2 linked regions of the Chitinophaga varians genome follow. The protein of the gene in region 1 interacts with the protein of each later gene in a pairwise test. Links are inferred from orthologs where the notes say so. Each region holds a gene or a part of one and is shown on either strand. Other genes may lie near its edges. The genes, in order: gyrA and gyrB.

Region 1 (8,119 bases):
TACAGATGCCGGAAATGGACGGCTATTCGGCCGTGGCCAAAATCCGGAAGGAAATGCATTCCAATATCCCCGTGATCGCCATGACGGCCCATGCCATGGAAGGCGAACGGGAAAAATGCCTGCAGATGGGCATGAGCGATTACATCTCCAAACCCATCGATGAGAATACCCTGTACCGCATGATCCAGGTATATACCGGCAAATTCGGTTCCCGGGACATGCCGCCGTCAGGCACGCACATACCTGAAAACGGACATTCCCATCTGCTCAACATGCAATACCTGCGGGACCTCTCCAAAGGTGATAAAGGCTTCGAAAAAAACATGTTGCAACAGTTCGTGACACAGTTGCCCGAAGACCTTGCCATGCTCAAAAACGCTATCAGTATCAACGATCCCGTGAGCATCCGGGCCACCGCCCACAACCTGAAGACAACAGTGTCTTTTACCGGGCTGGAAACACACCTCTACCCTATTCTCGAACAACTGGAACAGACCGACGAAAATAACTATAATGCAGATACGGCCAACGAACTGTTCTATACCCTGAAACAGCTGTGTTTACAGGCGATACAGGAGGCCATTGATATCACGATTTAACCCGGTCATCCCCCGATACGACCGTTCATTTTTCCTTTTTCAACGACAGTAATAACCAGTTCACCGAAACCTCCGCTTCTCACGTCGTTACCGGCATTATTTTTACATCACAATACTGAACAAAACATCATTAATCATTTAAAAAGACAATCATCATGAAAAAAGTTATCGCTGCTGCACTGGTACTGAGCATTTCTGCTGCTTCTTTCGCACAGGCTCCTGCTGCTAAACCTGCTAAAAAAGAAAAAGCTAAAACTGAAGCTAAAGCAGAAGCAAAACCAGCTGCTGACACAACTAAGAAAGCTCATCACGAACACAAAAAAGCTGAAGCTAAGCCTGCTGCAAAAAAAGCTGCTTAATTCACCATTATACAGCGTTTGAGTTAAAGAATAGCTCCGGGTAGCCCCGGAGCTATTCTTTTTTATGTGCGTGTTAAAACGAACGCTATTGTCCCAGGGCTGAAGCCCTGGGCTACGTTCTGATTCAGGTGTCTTTATTGGCGTAAACCCTGAGTAATTGATGAATGTCCTTCCAGAATAATCTCTAACGTATACGCTGGTATGGAAGTATATGACTCTGCTTTAAGCTGCGGAGTTTATTATCCATAAATACAGAACTCTTACACCCAAAAGAAATTGAATCAGAACGTAGTCCAGGGCTTCAGCCCTGGGACAAAAAAAAATCCGCCGTTGCCGGCGGATCTTTTCTCAATTATAATGTATATGCTATTTACTATTTCAGTGCTTCCAGTTTCTTTTTCACTTCTTCTACTTTCGCAGTCTGGTTTTTGATAGCGTAGATTTTCTGCAGGGCATACAGGCAGCTTTCGTAAGTCTGTTTGTCACCGGCGTCGAGGCTGCTGGCTTTAGCAGTGAAAGCGGCATCAGCTTTTTCGAAGAAAGGCAATGCCTGGTTCATAAGGCCTTCTACTTTACCTTGCAGTTCTTTTGCTTTAGGAGAAGTCTGTTGTTTGCTGTCCAGTTCATTCAGTTGTTTGTTGTATACAACTGCCTTGTTGAAGTACAGCGCACCCAGCTGGAAGTTGGCGGTAGCGTCGTTAGCGTTCAGTTCCAGTACTTTTTTATAGGCGCCTTCAGCTTTACCGATCAGCTCTTCGTAGTTAGCTGGTTTGGGAGCGTCGTTACCTTTTTCGTCGCGGGGATTAGCGAGGTTGTCTACACGGATAGCGTAGTCCAGTACAGCGGCTTCGTCTTTAGGGTTGTCGGCCATTTTCTTTTCCAGCATGGACAGTAATTCGTTGGTTTTACCGGTTTTGCTGTAGAAAGCCATTTCCATATCGTTGAAGCGTTTATCCTTAGGGAATAAAGCTTTACCTTGTTCGATGGTTTTGAGCCAGTTGGCCTGGTCGCCTTTTTCTTCATACAGCTGGCCCAGTACTACGTACAGTGCAGGTTCGCCTTTGAACTGCAGGTCAGCGGCTTTTTTCAGGTAGGTGAAAGCATCATCTTTCTTATTGGCCTGGTTAGCTGCGTAACCGGTGTAGAAGGTCAGTGCGGTATCGGTAGGGATAGTGGTGCCCAGGTTTTTGCTGTTGTAGTATTCAGCGATTTCGAACGCATGTTTGAAATCCACCAGGGAGGAATCCCATTTCTGTTCGTTGAGGAAACCGTAACCGGCGTTGGCCACAGTAGCGTATACATTGAACATAGGGCCGCTCATCTCCAGGATAGCCTCTTTCATTTTAGGATCGATTTCCAGTGCTTTTTTGAAAGAGTTATAGGCTTCGAGGGCAAGACCAGCGCTTTTTTGTTTGGTGCCCATTGCTTCGAGGATTTTGCCGTTTACCAGCCAGGTCTTTGCGTCGTTTTTGGTCTTGTCGTTCTGTAACGCTGCATCGATATCTGCCTTGGCTTTCTCCAGATCTTGTTTCTTCAGGTTCTCATCTGCGCTGCTTACTTTTGCTCTTTGGGCCATCACCGATACGCCGGCCGTACAAAAGAGAAGAGATACCAATAATTTTTTCATGTCTCTAGTTTTTAGTTGCTGATTACAATAAGAGTATGGTGCTCCCAATAATCCAATACAATCGGGCCCATCGTTACCACTAAAGCCGGCTGTACTTTTTTTATCAGTTTAGGCAGGAGACACCTTTTGAAGGGGCATCTCCTGCCATAAGCGGGTTAATTTTTTCAGTTTGCTGTGAATACTATTCCTGCGGCGTTTCAGGTCCTTCCGCTGCAGTATCCTGTTCAGTATCAGTATCTGTGCTGGTGTCAGCGATGCTGTCGTTGGCTACAGTGTTTTCTTCTCCTTCCAGTACTTCTGCGGTTTCCTCTTCCTGCTCATCGAGACGGGCCACTGCTGCTATTTCATCAGCGTCGTCCAGACGGATCAGGCGCACGCCCTGAGTGGCACGTCCTGCTTCGCGGATATCAGCCACCGCCATGCGGATGGTGATGCCGGATTTACAGGTGATCATCAGGTCATGTTTTTCCGTTACGTCCAGGATGGCGATCAGGTTACCGGTTTTTTCAGTGATATTGATGGTTTTCACCCCTTTACCACCTCTGTTGGTGATACGGTATTCCTCGATGTTGGTGCGTTTGCCGAAACCTTTTTCAGAAACTACCAGTATCGTCCTGGAGTCGTCGTCTTTGTTTACACAAATCATACCAACTACCTCATCTTTTTCGCTGTCCACTTCAATACCTCTTACGCCGATGGCGCCGCGACCGGTGTCACGCACGGTATTTTCCGGGAAGCGGATAGCGCGGCCGCTCTGGATGGCCATCATGATCTGGCTGTCGCCGGTAGTCAGTTTGGCTTCCAGCAGCTGGTCCCCTTCGTTGATGGTGATGGCATTCACCCCGTTCTGACGGGGACGGGAGAATTCTTCCAGCAGTGTTTTCTTGATGATACCTTTTTTGGTACAGAGAACGATATAGTGATTGTTGATATAATCTTTATCGCCCAGGTCTTTGATATCGATGATCGCGCGGATCTTGTCATCGCCCGGCAGCTGGATCATATTCTGGATAGCACGTCCTTTACCGCTCTTCTCGCCTTCCGGTATTTCGTATACCTTAAGCCAGTAGCAGCGTCCTTTTTCAGTAAAGAACAGCATGGTATGGTGCGTGGAAGCCACGAACAGGTGTTCAATGTAATCTTCGTCGCGGGTCCTGCCGCCGATGGCGCCACGGCCGCCGCGTTTCTGCTGACGGTAGTCGTATGCAGAGGTACGTTTGATATAACCCAGGTGGGAAATAGTGATCACCACGTCTTCTTCCGCGATGATATCTTCAATTCTCATTTCGCTGGCGAGGTACTGGATTTCGGTTTTGCGTTCATCACCGAATTTCTTTTTCACCTCTTCCAGTTCTTCCCGGATGATCTTCATACGGAGCGACTCGTCGTTAAGCACATCTTTCAACCAGGCGATGAGTTTCATCACTTCGTCGTATTCCGCACGGATCTTATCGCGTTCCATGCCTGTGAGGCGTTGCAGGCGCAGTTCCAGGATGGCTTTGGCCTGTATTTCGGAGAGGCCGAACTGGCTCATCAGTCCGTCTCTGGCCACGTCCGGCGTATTGGAGGCACGGATCAGGGCGATCACCTCGTCCAGGTGGTCCAGTGCGATCAGGTAGCCGGCGAGGATATGCGCTTTTTCTTCCGCTTTGCGGAGGTCGAAGCGGGTCCTTCTGACCACTACTTCGTGGCGGAAGTCGATGAACTCTGCCAGCATGTCCTTCAGGTTGAGGATACGCGGACGGCCTTTCACCAGGGCCACGTTGTTGATACCGTAGGAAGTCTGCAGCTCGGAGTATTTATAGAGCTGGTTGATGATCACGTTGGAGATAGCTTCCTTTTTCAGGTCTATTACCAGGCGCATCCCTTCGCGGTCACTCTCGTCACGTACGTCGGTGATGCCTTCGATGATCTTGTCGTTTACCAGCTGTGCGATTTTCTGGTGCAGGATGGCTTTGTTGATCTGGTAGGGCAGTTCATAGATCACCAGTCTTTCGCGGCCGTTTTTAGCCGTTTCCGCGGTGATTTTACCTCTTACCACCACTCTGCCCCTTCCGGTCTCGAAGCCCTGTTTAACGCCTTCAAAACCATATATGGTGCCACCTGTCGGGAAGTCAGGGGCCTTCACGTGTTTGATCAGTTCTTCAACGGTGATGTCCCGATTTTCGATATAGGCCACTGCGCCGTCCACTACTTCAGAGAGGTTATGGGGCATAATGTTGGTGGCCATCCCTACCGCGATACCGGAAGCGCCGTTGACCAGCAGGTTCGGAATGCGGGTAGGCAACACCGTAGGTTCTTCCAGGGTGTCGTCGAAGTTGTTGGTGAAATCCACCGTTTCTTTTTCGATGTCTTCCAGCATCGCTTCCGCAATGCGTTGAAGACGGATTTCGGTGTAACGCATCGCAGCGGGCATGTCACCATCTACGGAGCCGAAGTTACCCTGGCCGTCCACCATGGGATAGCGCATGCTCCAGGGCTGGGCCAAACGTACAATGGTGTCGTAGATAGAGGCGTCACCATGGGGGTGATACTTACCCATTACCTCACCCACCACACGCGCTGACTTCTTGTAGGGCTTGTTGCTGTGGTTGCCCAACTCGTTCATTCCGAATAAAACGCGGCGGTGTACAGGCTTTAAACCATCTCTCACATCGGGCAAGGCACGACCCACGATTACAGACATTGAGTAATCGATGTAGGCCGTTTTCATTTGTTCCTCGATATTAATCTGGACAATTCTCCCTTCCTGCTGATTTTCCGTGTGCTCTGTCATTTTGTGTGTTGATTTACAGTTTTTTCTGCTGAAAACAGATAAGGGCAAATATAGCCATTTCAGGGCTTATTATGGCCTAAAACCGAAGAAATGTGAATAAAAACATCATTGTGTTAATCAATTATATAGCGCAATCGATATATGACTGATTTTTCCCATAACGAACAACCATTTTTTGCTTTTCTGCGTTAGTATGTGTAATGGTTTAATTTTACTTTATCTAAAATATGTATAAATAGGGAAATATATCGAAAATTAAATATTGGCAAAGTATTTGTTTTTAATAGACTGATAATCAATAGATCGAATCACTCAAACCTGGGTTTTGGGCGGGATATGCACCGAATTTTACTGTCAGTTCAAACATTAACATCAAAAATGCTGTTATTCCCCTGATTCTTAACCTTTTCTTAAAGAGACTATGAAGAATATTCTGTTGTTTGGGGCCGGAAAATCGGCGACCAGCCTGATCGACTATCTGCTGGCCAATGCACCTAGACAAAAATGGCATATCACGGTGGCGGACCATGACCTGATGCTCATCAAATCCAAAACAGGCAAGTCTTATTATGCCACCCCGGCGGCCATCGACATAAAAGACCAGGCGGCCCGGCAGCAGCTGATACAGGAAACGGACCTTGTCATCTCCCTGCTCCCTCCCCACCTGCATATTACCGTGGCCAAAGATTGCCTGCAGTTCCATAAAAACCTCCTCACCGCTTCCTATATTGATCCCGAAGTACGCAAACTCGAAAAAGACATTGAAAAAGCCGGGCTCCTGTTCATGTATGAAATGGGCCTCGATCCTGGTATCGACCATATGTCTGCCATGAAACTTATTCACTCCATCGAGAAAAAAGGCGGACAGATATTTTCGTTTAAATCCTACTGCGGCGGCCTTATCTCCCCGGAAAGCCTGGACAACCCATGGCAGTACAAGATCTCCTGGAACGCGCGCAACGTAGTGATGGCCGGCGCTTCCGGCGCCATCTACCGCGAAAAGGGCAAAACCCGCGAAGTGGCGTACGAACAGCTCTTTGACCATAACAAAACCATCCAGGTGCCCGGACTGGGCAAACTCGCCTACTATCCCAACCGCGATTCCCTCGGGTACATGGAGTCCTATAAACTGGAAAACATTGCCACCTTCATGCGCGCCACCCTGCGTTTCCCCGATTTCTGCGAAGGATGGAACGCCCTGATCAAACTGGGCCTCACCGGTGAAAACGGCAAAATACAGACCGACCACCTCACCTGCTTCGACTGGGCCACACGACATATCGAGGGAGTTGACAAACAAGCCGGCCATGAAGAAGTAATGGCCAGGTTCCTCAATGTCAGCAGCAAATCAAAAGTGATCCGGCAGCTGAAATTCCTTGGTCTGCTCAACGGCGACCAGATCAACCTCGGCGAGAAAACAGACGCGGAAGTGCTGCAACACCTGGTGGAAGATAAACTGAAGATGGAACCTTCTGATAAGGATATGATCGTGATGATGCATGAGATAGAATTCGAGCGCCGCAACATGGCCACCCGCATGCACAGCTACATGATCACACAGGGAGAAGACAATGTACGCACGGCCATGGCCAAAACAGTAGGACTGCCGCTGGGCATCCTTGCCAAACTGCTGCTGCAGGAGAAAATAACCCTCACCGGCCTGCGCATCCCCGTGATGCCCGAAATATATAACCCGGTCTTAAAAGAACTGGAAGAATTTGATATCCGTTTTGAAGAAAGTTTTGAGTAGACGATATGATTATCCTGTGATAAACACTAACGGAGAAGAAAGGACTCGTGAGAGCTCCCCGCATGAAACGGGGAGCTTTTATTTTTTACAAAAGCGTGAGCAGCTCTGCCACGCCGGCCGTAGCCGGCTTTTCGATACTGATGATGTTATTGTATCCTTCCACGGAAGGCAGCTTTTTATCGATCAGGTACACGACAGCCTCCGGCCTGATATAGTTCAGCAGACTGGCAGCAGGATACACCTGTAAAGAAGTGCCGATCACCACGAAAATATCCGCCCACATCACTTCACGTACCGCCTGCTCTATCATGGGCACCGCTTCGCCAAACCAAACGATGTGCGGACGCAGCTGGCCGCCATCTTCAGCGAGGTCGCCCAGGCGGATGTCTTCCTGTATGTCGAAGATGAGTTCTTCATTTTTTACACTGCGCATTTTGAAAATCTCTCCATGCAGGTGCAGCACACGGGAAGAGCCCCCACGCTCATGCAGGTCGTCGATGTTTTGCGTGATCACCCGTACGTCGTACTTCGCTTCCAGTTCCGCCAGACCTGTATGGGCTGCGTTGGGCTGCGCATTTTTCACATCACGGCGACGGCTGTTGTAGAAGTCGAGCACCAGCCCGGGATTGTTTTGCCAGCCTTTGGGGGAAGCCACTTCGTATACGTCATAACCTTCCCATAAGCCATCGCTGTCACGGAAAGTCCGGAGTCCACTTTCTGCGCTGATGCCGGCTCCGGTCAGCACCACTAATCTTGGTTTCATATGTTTTGTGTCGTTTAAGTGAATCAGGCTGTTGTGACAGATGGGTTGTTCTTTCTCCAACGCCTTTTGATAAATATAAATAGAAAAACGGCAACCAGCATCAAAGGCCACCAGCCAATCACATCTATTACGAGGCCCAGTATATTGTTCCAGCCGTTGCGGAGCGCCAGTCCCACCCGGGGAAAGAACCCCGGCGCTTCCGGTGCTGATAAGGCCAGTACCTGGTAATATTCAAGATGAATGGT
Region 2 (7,893 bases), on another replicon or contig:
GGCACCGAATATCCCTGGCTGGATAAATTTAAGGCCGATATTGCCTCCCATAATATTGAGCTGCTGGGTCATTTCCTGGAAGAAAACCCCGATGCCGCTCCGGCATTTGTACTGGAAGTATGTGATTGTATGTTGCATGCCGACTCTTTGCATGAAGAGGCTGTGCGTCACAAATGCAGGGCATTGGTAGCACTGCGGCAGCATGCGGCGGCGCGCCATCTGTACGCATCATTTTTGAAAGAATACAAAAGCACTTACGGGGCTACTTATGAGGTGGAATATGCCGAAGCGATTGCCCATTGCTGAAAATTTAAAAGTCGCCCCACGGAGGTGAGGCGACTTTATAAAATCTGGTAAAAACTTCTCTGGCAATAACTTGTGTTCCCCTGGTGTTTGACAAAAAAACGCAAGTCTAAAATTTATGGCTTTACTCAATGTAATCACCAGAAAAGTTTCTTCCCATGGTCAAATCTAATAAGGAAGCTTTGAAGGTTCACAGATGGATATCTGTCCGTCGTTTTAACAGGTACAAAGTAACAGCGATATTTCCGGCTGCAGTTTTCAATTCGGGAAAAGAAATGATCAAAGCGGGAAATTGCAAAAAAAATGCTGATGGCGAAGGACCATCAGCATTTATATAAACTCTTTCTAATTGATAATCAACGAAGTAACAACTCACACGGTTTTAATCCTGTATGTTTTTTAAAGGCAGTGGAAAAGTGGGATATGCAGGAATAACCCATGAGCATAGCCACTTCAGACACGGACATGCCTTTTTCGTACAACAGGCCTTTGGCCTTTTCCATCCTTTCTTTCTGGAAATAGTCATAGATGGTGGTACCATACATGGCTTTAAAGCCTTTTTTCAGGTAACATTCATTCATGGCTACTTTGCGGGCCAGATCGCGGATGGTGATAGGGGAATCCAGTTGTTCCAGTAAGATACTTCTTGCTTTTTCAATTTTCTCCCGGTCTTCCAGGTGTGTGAGGAAGCGGCAGCCGTAGCGTTCGTCGGGATCGTTCTGCATGAACTGGTCTGAACTGTACAGCAGTAAGTCCAGGGCGCGGCTTTGCAGGAAGATGTTTTTCAGCATTCCTTCATAGTCATGATGTACCATCGTTTCCAGCACTGATTTGGATTTGGTGCAGGGCTGGATGGTTTTCACGAAAGGTTTGCGGGCCTGGTTCTCAAAGAGGGAGAACGAGGTGGTATTTTTCTGAAGCGACTGAATAAACGCTGGCTGGAACCTGACGGTGATAAGGTCTACCGAAGGGACCTTGTCTTTACAGGCTTCTTTGTTGCCTTCTGCACATAACTGGTCAGTGCAGGCGGGATTTTTACAATATTTGCTGCCGGCCACACAATAGCGAAGTTCTATTGCGGCGGACTGCCCTCTTTTAGCCGGCTGGTATACCACCATGGCTACGTCTTCCACCGGTAGCGGCTTGTCATAAACAAAGCGCTGCAATGTAAAGTCCAGGCAATCCGGGACAGTCACGCTATCCTGCTCCGCCAGCTGTAGCTGGTCGCTCATGGCGGGCTGCGGGATGGCTAATGCCAGTATTTCCTGAATTTCTTTCACTTTACCTGATGTTTTAAAACCGGGACAAATTTAACACTTCCAATTTTAATCAAATACATTTTGACAATACACTTACAAAGCATTCCTAACATAAGGAATAACTTTTACATATCTGGAGCAGTGTGGCAGCAATCAATTGGTATAAATTTCGTTTATTCATAACAGATGGAACACAGGAAAAGGAAATTACCCCGGATCATCAGGATTATTTTGACCGTATTGTCTATACTGCTGGTATTGGTATTATGTACAGGCTGGTATCTTAACCAACACTGGACCAAGCTGTTACGCAAGGAACTATCTGGTTATGTAACGGACCTGTCAGACAGTCTGTATACCGTACAATTCAAAGAGCTGCATCTTAATGTGCTTTCCGGCAGTCTGACAGTGGACAAAGCCGCCATGACGCTGGACTCAGCGGTATACAGGCGCATGCTGGCAGCCCACCGTGCGCCGGAAAACACCTACCTCATCAGTGTGGAAAAACTACAACTGCGTTACTTTAAACCGTGGCGGTATTTCACCAGAAAAGAGCTGAGCGCCGGAGAGCTGATAGTGACCGGCCCCAGTATTGTGATGGACCAGAACAGCACCGTCAGGGACACCACCCGGCCCCGGACAGCCTATGAGGACATATCTTCCAAAATGAAATCCATCTTCATCGGGCATTTACAGCTGGACAGCACCAATTTTAAATATGTGTTTACCCGGAAAGATTCCTCCCGTGTGATACACCAGTTCCATAACCTACGGGTAGGGGTAAACGATTTTTTGATTGATTCTGTAGCTTTGAACGATCCTACCCGTTACCTGTATGCCCGTAACTATGAAATCGGCATGCGGGACTATATGAACCGCACCCGCGACAGCCTTTACTGGATGTATGTGCGTAGTATCCGTTACGATGCGGCCGAAAGGACGCTGAACATCGGCCAGTTTGAGCTACAGCCCCGATACGATAAAACGCAGTTTCAGCAGCAGACTGGCGGTGTGCAGCAGGACCGTTATGAGCTGCAGTTCAATGATATAAAAGTACAGGAACTGGACCCGCGGCTGTTACTGCAGGAGCAGCAGGTATGGGCCCGGCGTATCAACATCGGCAATGGCCGGCTGCATATTTACCGGGACCGGACCTTACCAATGCCGCCGGGTGATAAACTGGGGCAGTTCCCCAACCAGGTGCTGCAAAAGCTGCATCTGCCCATAAAAATCGATACCCTTACCGGCAACAATGTGGAACTGCAATATGCCGAGTTAAGCCCTGTTTCCAGGCACGTGGGCCAGATCAACTTTAATCATGTCCATGCCAGGCTGACTAACATCACCAATATTGACTCCATGGTGGCCCGGAATAAGCATTGTATGGCCGATTTTGACGCTATTTTCATGCAAAGCGGCAAGCTGAGGGCCCATTTTGACTTTACGCTCAACAATCCGGCGGGCCAGTTCGCCGTGTCCGGACAGTTGAAAAATATGAACGGCAAGGAACTGAACAGTGTAACCCGGCCCCTGGGCATGATAGAGATACGGTCGTGCAACATCCGGGACCTGAATTTCAATATCCGGGGTGACGAGCGCAAAGCCGCCGGCAGCGTTACCATGTTGTATGACAACCTGAAAATAGCCATCCTGAAGCAGGACAAGGACCATAAAAACTACAGCCGTAAAGGGTTGATGAGTTTTGTGGCAAATGTGATGGTCATAAAAGACGGTAATCCCCTCCCGGGGGAGAAGGTCCGGGTGGCCAATGTGACCCATGTACGGGATGTTCAGAAGTCATTTTTTAACCTGGTGTGGAAAACATTATTTACCGGGGTGAAGGAGACCGCCGGGGCCGGAAAATTATAGGGGCAAAAAAGTGGTGTCCATCCCTCTCAAAAACAGCTATTCTTTTATGGAAATCAGGCGTTTTTTTCGTATTTTTGCATGATTGTCTACCGATTTTGTTTCTAAACGATTTTACACCAACATATGAGCGAAGAATTAGTGCAAGCAACCAGCCCCAGCAACGGATATGATGCGGGGAGTATTCAGGTATTGGAAGGACTGGAAGCGGTGCGCAAGCGTCCGGCCATGTATATTGGCGACATTGGCATCAAAGGACTTCACCACCTGGTATATGAGGTAGTTGATAACTCCATCGACGAGGCCCTGGCTGGCTACTGCAAAAATATCGAAGTAACGATCTGCGAGGATAACTCTATCCGGGTAAAGGATGACGGCCGTGGTATCCCCACCGGCATTCACCCCAAAGAAGGACGTTCCGCCCTGGAAGTGGTAATGACCGTGCTCCATGCCGGCGGTAAATTTGATAAAAACACCTATAAAGTGTCCGGCGGTCTGCACGGGGTGGGTGTCAGCTGCGTGAACGCACTGAGCAGCCGCCTGCATGTGACCGTACAAACTGAAGGTAAGCTGTTTGAACAGGAATACCACCGCGGTATCCCCCAATATGCTGTACGGGAAATCGGCGTAAGCGAAACTACCGGTACTACTGTACACTTCCAACCGGATGACGAAATATTCAAGGAAACGACCTACAACCGGGAAATCCTGGCCGGCCGTTTAAGGGAACTGGCTTACCTGAACCGTAAGATCCGTATCGTTCTGTCTGACGAACGTGAAAAAGACGAAGAAGGCAACATCTTCACTGAAACTTTCTATAGCGAAGGCGGTATCCTCGAATTTATCCAGATGCTGGATAAAAACGGTCGCCGTGCGCCGCTGCTGCCTGAGCCCATCTACGTAGAAGCCCACGACGCGGAATCCAACGTAGCCGTGGAAGTGGCTCTGGTATATAACGAAGCCTTCAGTGAGAATATCTTCTCCTACGTTAATAATATCAACACCATTGAAGGCGGTACGCACGTGGCCGGTTTCCGCCGCGCCATCACCCGTGTGTTTAAAGCCTATGGCGATAAAAACAAACTGTTTGAGAAATCAAAAGTGGAAGTGACTGGTGACGACTTCCGTGAAGGCCTCAGCGCTATCATCAGCGTAAAAGTGCCGGAACCACAGTTTGAAGGCCAGACCAAAACCAAACTCGGCAACTCCGATGTGATGGGCGTGGTGGACAGCTCCGTAGCTGCCGTACTGGATGCCTTCCTCGAAGAACATCCACGCGAAGCCAAACTGGTGATCAATAAGGTGGTGCTGGCAGCACAGGCCCGCGAAGCGGCCCGTAAAGCCCGCCAGCTGGTGCAACGTAAAAGCGTGATGACCGGCAGCGGCCTTCCAGGCAAACTGGCAGACTGCTCCGACAATGACCCTATGAAGTGCGAACTGTTCCTCGTCGAAGGTGACTCGGCGGGTGGTACTGCCAAACAAGGCCGTAACCGTAACTTCCAGGCCATCCTGCCGCTCCGTGGTAAAATCCTCAACGTGGAAAAAGCCATGGAACACAAGATCTACGAAGACAATGAGATCAAGAATATCTTCACTGCCCTGGGCGTAACCATCGGCACCGAAGAAGACGATAAAGCGCTGAACCTGTCCAAACTCCGCTATCACAAGCTGATCATCATGACGGATGCGGACGTGGACGGTAGCCACATCGCCACCCTGATCCTCACCTTCGTATTCCGTTACATGAAAGCCATGGTGGAACAGGGTTATGTATACATAGCACAACCACCGTTGTACCTCGTTAAAAAAGGCAAGGAACAAATCTACGCCTGGACAGAGGAGCAGCGTAAAGCCGCTACCATTCAACTGGCCGCCGGTGGTAAAGAAGACAGCGTAAACATCCAGCGTTATAAAGGTCTTGGTGAGATGAACGCAGAACAGCTGTGGGACACTACCATGGACCCGGAAAAACGTACGCTGAAGCAGGTGACCATCGAAAGCGCCGCTGAAGCAGACCGCGTATTCAGCATGCTGATGGGCGACGAAGTACCGCCGCGCAGAGCATTCATCGAATCACACGCGAAATACGCGAAAATCGACGCATAAGTTCATTATCAGTATAAAAAGAGAACGCCCATTGATACTATTATCAATGGGCGTTCTCTTTTTATATATTATTATGGCTATTCCCTGGAGATAATATAGTTGGCCAGCAACTGATACAGGAACACACCGATCAGCATAACGGCCACGAATATATTAGCATAATCGTTGGTGATAAATGCGAAGGTGATGCCCAACAGCCCTATAACCGCCAATACCAGGGTATAAATACGGAAGATTTTTTTGTTCTTTTTTGACTCCGGCGCATACATGCTGGAAACCGGCAACAGCAATACACCGGAACAGATAGCGACAGCCAGCAAGCCGGGAATGGCCGTGATCCAGTAGGCAGCTGCAGCCAACAACGCCACCAGCAGCAGGCAGCCTACCATGGTGGAAACCCTGATCTGCTGCGGTGTTAACGCGTAACGACCGTAAGGGTTCAGCCGCAGGAACAGGTTACTCACCGGTACTATCAGCCATGTGGACAATGCCGCCAGTGCCAGCAACACATATAACGGAAAGAACACTTTGCTGGCGATCTGTGTGAAAATAAAGATGCCGACAATGATCAGCCACTGCATGCCCGCCTTTTGCCTTCCCATAAAAAAAGCATAGTTCAGGAACTGGCGGTACAGCCAGTAACGGGCTTTCATTGCCTGTACCATGCCGCTCTTGGCCCATTGCTGGTTGGGGTCCAGTTTCAGCGATTCCCTGAAATGTTCCAGGGCTTTCCGGTGATCGCCGGCCTCCAGCCATTTCCAGCCGAGATTAGCATGGGTATAGGCATTTTCCGGATTATGTTCCAGCGCTTCGTGCAAATTGGAAAATGCCTCCTCTTTTTTGCCCAGGTTAAACAGCGCATTGGACCGCAGGTTGAGACACACCAGGTTCTCCGGGTCTATGGCCAGTCCTTCCTGTGCTTTTTGCAGGGCGCCCTGGTAGTCCTTTTTAAACAGCAGTATCTGGCTCCACATGCCGAAGTAATCAGCCTGGTAGGGATGAATGGCGACCGCCTCACTGATAGCCAGCAACGCTTCGTTGTACTGGTTTTTATTAAGTGCCAGCCGTGCTTTCAGGTACAGGAACCGGTCGTCGTCCGGAGCAAAGCTCAGCGCATTGTTGACTACCTGTTCCCCCTCTTCTGTCTTGCCCATTTCGAGGTAACAGATAGCCAGCAGGAAAAGGGCGTCGATGTCATTGGCGCTGGTGCTGAGATGTTGTTTCAGGGTGGTCAGCGCATCCTGGTAACGCCCTTGTTGCAGCAGTAACTGGGCACGCTGAATGAGTACAGCCATAGTTATTTCTTTATATCCAGGTATTTCAGCACATCGTCATACAGGCCGGCCTCGTTGGAATACAAGGCATAGTTGCGGGCAGTGTTGAACCATTCCCGTGTGGTAGCCTTATGTGTTTTGATGGCTTTCACCAGTTCTTTTTGTGATATAGGTTGTGGCACTCCTTTCTGTAATGCTTCGAGGAGCTTGTCTTCCACGGCGAGGTCCACGATCGCCTTCAGGTCGGCGCCGGAATAGCCGGCCGTTGCTTTCGCGAGGGCTTTATAATCCACGTCCGATACGGGTTTGTTGCGCAGTTGCAGCTTCAGGATGGATTCGCGGCCATCTGTATCGGGTGGCGCCACAAAGATGATGCGGTCAAACCGGCCGGGGCGGCGGAAAGCCGGGTCGAGGCTCCAGGGCGCATTGGTAGCGCCGATGATCAGCACATTTTCATTGTTTGCCGCGATACCGTCCATCTCTGCCAGGAACTGATTGATCAGGTGACTGGCACCGCTGTTGCGCATAGAAGTGCGGTTAGCGCCGAGCGCGTCCACTTCATCGAAGAAAAGCACGCAGGGTTTGCGTTGGCGGGCCAGTTCGAAGAGCGCATGCAGGTTCTTTTCACTGTTGCCGATCCACATGTCCAGAACATCGTGTATGCCTACGTTGATGAATTCCGCCTGTATTTGTCCGGCTGTGGCTTTGGCCAGATAAGTTTTACCGCAGCCCGGAGGGCCGTACAGCAAGATACCGCCGCCTGCTTTTTTGCCATAGGCTTTATAGAGGTCGGGGAATTGCAGCGGTTTGATGATTTTCAGGTCTATTTCCTGCTTTTCTCTTTCCATGCCGCCTACGTCGGAGAAGTTCATATCCGGTTTCTCCAGCGTGAAGACTTTATCCGGATCTTCCATAGAGTCGTCTTCCTCGTAGGAGGTGGCCGGCTGTTGTTGCGGCAGGCGGAACTGGGCATCGAGGGCTTCGTCGCGGAAGCCGGGATTGAGCTGCAACAGATGCTGATAAATCTCCTTTGCCGACTGGAGGGAGTTTTCCTTTACCAGTATGCGGCAGTGGAGCAGGAGCGC

The links.
Region 2: the proteins of gyrA (region 1) and gyrB interact in binary tests that used the Escherichia coli proteins (3 or more experiments, as listed by UniProt). The link is inferred for Chitinophaga varians from one-to-one orthologs.

The regions. Positions count from the first base shown.
Region 1 is NZ_JABAIA010000003.1:1,486,350-1,494,468, forward strand. What follows is about bases 2,565-5,754. They hold gyrA (DNA gyrase subunit A), read right to left. Parts: upstream 5,362-5,754; coding sequence 2,767-5,361; downstream 2,565-2,766. Other genes in these bases: HGH92_RS28680 (tetratricopeptide repeat protein), read right to left, coding at 2,565-2,585. In the rest of the region: HGH92_RS28670 (response regulator), read left to right, coding at 1-599; HGH92_RS28675 (acid-shock protein), read left to right, coding at 755-958; more of HGH92_RS28680, read right to left, coding at 1,332-2,564; HGH92_RS28690 (saccharopine dehydrogenase C-terminal domain-containing protein), read left to right, coding at 5,783-7,111; HGH92_RS28695 (SIR2 family NAD-dependent protein deacylase), read right to left, coding at 7,197-7,874; HGH92_RS28700 (DUF4349 domain-containing protein), read right to left, coding at 7,898-8,119. UniProt on the Escherichia coli protein: A type II topoisomerase that negatively supercoils closed circular double-stranded (ds) DNA in an ATP-dependent manner to maintain chromosomes in an underwound state.
Region 2 is NZ_JABAIA010000001.1:2,382,595-2,390,487, forward strand. What follows is about bases 3,081-6,044. They hold gyrB (DNA topoisomerase (ATP-hydrolyzing) subunit B), read left to right. Parts: upstream 3,081-3,554; coding sequence 3,555-5,534; downstream 5,535-6,044. Other genes in these bases: HGH92_RS09660 (hypothetical protein), read left to right, coding at 3,081-3,431; HGH92_RS09670 (tetratricopeptide repeat protein), read right to left, coding at 5,612-6,044. In the rest of the region: HGH92_RS09650 (bacterial transcriptional activator domain-containing protein), read left to right, coding at 1-306; HGH92_RS34145 (helix-turn-helix domain-containing protein), read right to left, coding at 660-1,583; more of HGH92_RS09660, read left to right, coding at 1,749-3,080; more of HGH92_RS09670, read right to left, coding at 6,045-6,829; HGH92_RS09675 (ATP-binding protein), read right to left, coding at 6,832-7,893. UniProt on the Escherichia coli protein: DNA gyrase negatively supercoils closed circular double-stranded DNA in an ATP-dependent manner to maintain chromosomes in an underwound state.